Regions from separate parts of the Caloranaerobacter sp. TR13 genome, predicted to be linked through region 1. Evidence: riboswitches for the same ligand, from Rfam matches in the RefSeq annotation. Region 1 holds a riboswitch; each other region holds the start of a gene.
What was found. A riboswitch is a leader RNA that binds a small molecule or an ion and turns the genes downstream of it on or off. The one in region 1 is predicted to bind cyclic di-GMP.
Positions count from the first base shown of each region.

Region 1 (2,208 bases):
ACAGGTATAATAGAAGATGAAAAGGAAAACGTAATCAAGGTAGTTAAAAAAATAAAAAGTTCGCCGTTTATACCTAAGGATGTTAAGGTTCATGGTTTTCTAATTGACCCAAATAGTGGTGAATTAGAAGTTATAATAAATGATAATGAATAGAAAGGAGTAATAAAATGCAAAAGAGAATATTGACACCACCAGAAATAGCACAAGCTACTATTAATGCTGGTATAAAAAAGGCTAATTTACCAACTTTACAAATGATTTTATTAGGTATTTTTGCAGGTATTTTTATAGGTTTTGGTGCACAGGCTGATATTACAGTTATGCAAACATTAAAAAATATTGATGTTGGACTTATGAAATTTATGGGGGCTGCAGTATTCCCTGTAGGACTTATGTTAGTTGTAATAGCAGGGGCTGAATTGTTCACAGGCAACAATCTTATGACATTAGCTTTAATGGATAAAAGAATTAAATTAAATCAAATGTTGAAAAACTGGTTTTTTGTTTATTTAGGAAACTTTATTGGATCAATATTATTAGCTGTAGTTGTAGTTAAATCTGGTTTTTATAAAGTAGATGCTCCAGCAACTCAACTAGCTGTGAAGATTGCTACTGGAAAAGTTGGTTTGACATTTAGCCAAGCTTTCTTTAGAGCAATTTTATGTAATATGTTAGTTGTATTAGCTGTTTGGTTAGCAACAGGAGCTACTGATGTAATATCTAAAATATTTGCTTGTTGGTTCCCAATAATGCTATTTGTTTTATCAGGATATGAGCATAGTGTAGCTAACATGTATTTTATTTCTTTAGGTAAATTTTTAGGAGCTCAAGTTACTTGGGGACAAATTTGGATCAAGAACTTAATTCCTGTTACTTTAGGTAATATTGTTGGCGGAGCTATTATTGTTCCTGTTGTATATTATCTAGCTTACGTAGTGCCAGCTAAAGGAAAAGAAAAAGAAAAAGCTAAGGCTTAAAGGATGCAGTTTTGCATCCTTTTTTGTTTAGATTTTGATAAAATTTTTACTTTTAGGTTAAAAAAATGTTAAATTATGTCGATAAATATTTTGCAAGAGTTAAAGGAGATATCCTAAAATGAATATTTTGGCAAACTAACCGAAAGGTTAGGACGCAAAGCTATGGGCCTAAAGGATTAATATCCTATGGTTGCCAGGCTGCCCATGAAATTGTTTTCATGGTTAAGTAAGTTTATGATATTCTTATGGTTAGTTTGCCTAGTACGTTTGTACTAGGTTTTTTTAATTTTTTTTAGATTAGGAGGTGGAAAATTTGAGAAAGATGCTTAAGTATGCATCTAAAAAAACAACTTCAGTATTAATGGTTTTAGCACTTTTATTTAATCTGTTTACTTTTAATTTAGGTGTAGCATACAGCATAGAAGTAAATGAACCAGAATTTATTATTAACAATGCAGATGCACAGTATATGGGTTTTGGAGACGATTTACATATTCAACTGCTAAATACTGAATATAATGGCGAAGGTTCTAATGAGACAGTAACTACAGTTGTTTATGGCAAATCTATTCCTTTAGATGAATTTGAACAACCTATTGAAGAACTAGCCACTGAATTTAAAGTTGAGTTTAAAAGTGTAATAGAAAATGTATATGGGCAAGATGTTTATACACCAGATTTTGAACTTTTTGGGCACTTTGTTGATTCTAGAAATGGCGAAGAATATTCTAGACTTGATGAAGATTTTATCAATAAGTCAGAAAATGCAAGGACTGCAATACCTGTATATGCAGCAAAGAAAAATGAGATAGAACTTAACTATCTAAATAAAAGTATAAAATTCTATTGGATACCAGAACCACCGGAATTTAATATAGCAAAAGATGAGTATTATGATAATGATACTATAGAAGTTGAATTGTTTAATGTTGTTGATTCAGAACAAATAGCGATTGAAGGCAGTTCGGTAATAGTAGATGAAAATAATAATGAGATTGGACAACCTGTAGATTTTAAAGTGGTTTTCCATGAAGAATATGATCCAAAGTATAGATTCTATAAACTATATGGTCATTTTTCTGATAAGAATAATACTGATGAATATATTGAATTAGGTGAAACATTAGAAGGGAAAACTGATGATGAATTAACAGCTATTCCTGTAGATAAGAGAGAAAGAAATAAAATAACTTTAAAATATAATGAAAATACTGAAGTTGTATTTTACTGG
Region 1 is NZ_JXLL01000013.1:14,693-16,900, forward strand. It holds gene TR13x_RS08605 (carbonic anhydrase) at 1-153, shown strand, start outside; gene TR13x_RS08610 (formate/nitrite transporter family protein) at 168-977, shown strand; cyclic di-GMP riboswitch class I at 1,097-1,183, shown strand; gene TR13x_RS08615 (hypothetical protein) at 1,291-2,208, shown strand, end outside.

Region 2 (2,208 bases), on a different contig from region 1:
CTCCTAACATCTTCACTGGAGGGCATAACTTCCATGGAAGATATGAATATATACCAACATTTGCAATGGAAAAGGCAGTTGAAGTTATTTTAAAAATTGTAGAAATATATGCAAAAAAATAATAGTCGAAGAACAGTAGTCCTTCGGCTCATTTTTTAATCTTTGAAATTATATTTTCAGCCCATTGTCTCACTTTATTTGCATTCTGTTCTTTATCATATTTTAATGGGTCTTTAAAACCTATTTCCCCTAGTATCTGGTTACCCTCTAATTTTTTTCTCATATTTTCAAAAGTACTTGAGCTTTTGCCACTATAACAGCAGAATAACGCTATATACTTATCTTTTAGCTTGATGGTATCGAAAAATGTATTAAAAGCTGGAGCATAAGTGCCAGCCCATACAGGTGTGCCTATAAAAATTACGTCATAATCATCAGGATTTTTATCAAAAGGAAATAATTTAGGCTTTTCTTTGAAAACGACCTGTTTACCACCCCAAAAATATCTCATAAACCCATGAGTACTAATTTCTTTCTCAGGCTTTAATTTTAAAATATCTGCATTAATCTTATCTGCAATATTTTCAGCTATAAATTCTGTGTTTCCTTCCAGAGAATAATAAAGCACTAGCTTTTTTAATTGTCTATCATCCATTTAAAACACCTCTTTATTAATATCTGTACTATCTATATTCGTGATAATTAGAAATAGAATATTAATTTTGATAAAAAACAGGAATAAGAAGAAACTTTTATTTTTATATCACATAATATTTTCCATTAAATATTTTTCCCATTTAGTCCACAAATCACCTATACTATCAACTAAAAATGGATCAAATTGAATACCTCTATTCCTAATAATCTCATCATAGCATTCCTTAAATGTAAACCTATCTCTATATGGCCTATTAGATGTCATAGCATCAATTGTATCACAAATAGCTATTATTCTAGAACCTAACGGAATCTCTTCCTCTTTCAACCCATGTGGATACCCTTTTCCATCCCATCTTTCATGATGATGTAGCACTAATTTAGCTATATTTTTCAATTTATTTGACCTTATTAATATTGAATACCCTATTTCTGGATGAGATTTTATCTTATCCCATTCATCTTTTGTCAAAGAATCTTTCTTATTTAATATGTAATCAGGAATACCTATCTTCCCGATATCATGCAGTTGAGCTGCTATATAAATTATACTAATTTGATATGAAGGTAAATTTAATTTTTTACAAAGATCAAAAATCATCGATGCAACTCTACTTGAATGTCCACCAGTATAAATATCTTTAGCTTCTAGTGATGCAACCAAGCATTTCATGATATCATAAGAAATATTATTGTTTATTACAAACTCCATTTTTTCCCCCCTAAACCTCATTACTCTTTTGTATAAAAAAAATACCCAACATGGGTACCTTCTGCCTAAGTCAAATAATATAAAAACAATATGGCAGTCTGGCAATCGTAGGACAAAAATCCCTTAGACCCATGACTTTGCGCCCCTACCTTTCGATAGGTTTGCCTTTATCATATTATTCAATATTAAATTGGTGCTTTATACCTGTTTATAAATTCACATTTTTACATATTCTACACTAATAAACAAATTCCTTCTTTTTTTCGTTAATTTTTTTTCAAAATTCTACAAAAACAATATAGTATTTAACTTAGCTATCTTATATATTAAAAAACTAAGTTTATTCACAAATTAAAAAGCAGCCTTTAGCTGCCTTTTAGTCTTGAGATAATATTTTTTCTGCTACATCATCTAGGTCTTTTCCGTTTATATGTGCTTTTTCATATGTCTTCCCTATTTTTGCAGTTTTGCATCCAGCTTTCAAACCTGCAATAATATCTGTATCCATATCTCCTATCATCCAACTTTGACTTAGATCTATATTGTATTTTTCAGCAAGGTCTAAAATCATGCCAGGTTTAGGCTTTCTGCATTCTGATTTTCTGTAAAAATCAGGACAAAATCTAATATCTTTAATTTCACAGTACGGCTTAAGTTCTTCTAATAGCCTTTTATGTATTTTATCTAAATCTTCTTCTGTTAAATATCCTAATTCAATACCACCTTGATTAGTAACTATAAATAATGTATATCCAGCATCATATAACTTTTTTAACCCTTTTTTAGCCGATTCATAAATTATTAAATCTTCGGGTTTATTTACATGTTTACTATTATCA
Region 2 is NZ_JXLL01000002.1:45,694-47,901, reverse strand. It holds gene pepT (peptidase T) at 1-122, shown strand, start outside; gene TR13x_RS03425 (flavodoxin) at 149-655, opposite strand; gene TR13x_RS03420 (HD-GYP domain-containing protein) at 764-1,369, opposite strand; cyclic di-GMP riboswitch class I at 1,459-1,545, opposite strand; gene TR13x_RS03415 (HAD-IIIA family hydrolase) at 1,746-2,208, opposite strand, start outside.
Region 2: another riboswitch for cyclic di-GMP. It lies ahead of TR13x_RS03420 (HD-GYP domain-containing protein); the one in region 1 lies ahead of TR13x_RS08615 (hypothetical protein).

Region 3 (2,208 bases), on a different contig from region 1:
CTTTTGGAAAGATTTTAAAGAAGGGATAGTATTTTTAAAGGGGCAGAAAGCTATAGTTGTGCTACTAGGATTTGCATTAATAATTAATTTTCTATTTAATCCCATTTTTCAGATAGTATTTCCTAAAACAATAAAGTTTACATTAAATCTAACGGCTAAGGAAAATGGCATTTTGAGTTCTGCATTCCCAATTGGAGCAATAATAGGGATGTTTATATTATCGATATTGCCATCTAGAGAAAAATATTATATGTTCATGATAAATGGTATTATAGCAGATGGTTTGATTATGATGCTGTTTGGTATTCCATTGATATTTTTCAAGTTTTCATTCATTTCATCTTTTGGCGTTTATGCAATATTTTTATTTTTAATTTTAATACTAGGAATTGTTAATGCTTTGGTTAATGTGCCTATTAATACGACATTTCAAAAAATAGTACCTGATGAATTTAGAGGCAGATTTTTTGGAATATTGAATACATTAAGTCAGGGGATAGTACCATTAGGGTTAGCTGCACTTGGGTATATTTCAGATAAATTAGCTTCTTCAACTATATTTATTATTTCAGGGATTATAGTTTCATTATTGGGAATATTTATGTTCTTCATACCAGAGCTAAAGGAGTTCTAAGCATAGATAAAATGTGTTTATAAATTATAAAAATGGGTAAAAAAATTATATAAAAAGAAGGAATTTGTAAAAAAACATCGAAACTGATATAAAATAATTATTTGAGTTTTTAGTGGTACAAAAATTGTAAACGATTACACATTGATAAAGGCAAACCTATCGAAAGGTGGGGACGCAAAGCTATGGACCTAAGGTATTATTTACTATGGTTGCCAGGCTGCCAATTTGTAGAAAACACCTACTGTTTTTGTCTTTATCAGTAGGTGTTTTTCATTTACATACACAGGGAGGAGTTGGTCATATGATAAGGTTAATTAAAGTTGATAGTCAGCTCTTGACAGAAGAATATTTGCATGGAGGGATTAGTAGAATTGCTAAATTATTAGATTACGATGTAGCAAAATTAATTGCATTTGATGAAAGTAGTACTTATGCTACATTTGAGAGGGTTTTTATTAGAAAAGGCATAGATTATAATGTAAGTTATAAAGACTCTAAACGTTTAATAAAGCACTTCTCCAACTGTGTTTTCGCGCTATTAATAAAGACTAAACAAATTGTTTTTCTAAGTAAAAATGAAGATGACAAAGCTGATTATTTACCTTTAATTGAAGAAATGGAAAACGAAATTTATATACCGTTATTTTCTGGAAATAGTAAGTCTAGAGAAGTAACAGGTTGTCTATATTTAGGAAGTACAGATAAAACTAAAGTAGTTGATGGTAGTACATTTTTAGATAAAGATATATCTAGAGAATTATCAATTATACAAAATCTATATCAGTTAGAATATATCAAAATATCTAGAAAAAAAAGAATGCTAAATGTAATATATATGATGTCTCAAATAATAAGGGAAAGAGAACCTTATATGGTAACTCATCCATATAATGTGGCACAATGGTCACTAGCTATAGGAAAAGAACTAGGATTTAATGAAAAACGATTAGAAACATTATATCTATCAGCAGTATTACATGATTTAGGTAAAATTTATATAAGTGCAGACATATTAAATAAACCAACAAAATTAACTAATGAGGAATATGAAAAGGTAAAGAAACATTCCATATATAGCTATAGAATTATAAAAAATATGTTTGATTATACAGAAAGTTTTAATGAAATAGCGATTTTTACAAAGCATCATCATGAAAGGTATGACGGTACAGGTTATCCAGATGGATTAAAGGGAGAAGAAATACCTTTGGAAAGCAGGATAATAAGTGTTGCAGATGCAGTAGATGCCATGATGTCAAATAGGACATATAAAAAAGCTAAATCGATAAATCTTGTTATAAATGAGCTTATTAAAAATAAAGGTAAGCAATTCGATCCTAATATCACAAAAATTATGATTGAAATATTGATGAAATCTAAAGCTATAAATGAGCAAATATTATCGGAACCTATTATATGGGGAACATTGTTAATTACAACATCAGAAAAAGAATACTTTGTTGAAGGTACATTAGTTAGAAATGAAGATAAGTATAAATTCATGACTGAAACATTTGACTTTGATAACGATGTAGAAAAATCAAAGATTACAGATATTAGATTGTATTTAGAAA
Region 3 is NZ_JXLL01000002.1:60,218-62,425, forward strand. It holds gene TR13x_RS03480 (MFS transporter) at 1-634, shown strand, start outside; cyclic di-GMP riboswitch class I at 774-859, shown strand; gene TR13x_RS03485 (HD-GYP domain-containing protein) at 936-2,208, shown strand, end outside.
Region 3: another riboswitch for cyclic di-GMP. It lies ahead of TR13x_RS03485 (HD-GYP domain-containing protein); the one in region 1 lies ahead of TR13x_RS08615 (hypothetical protein).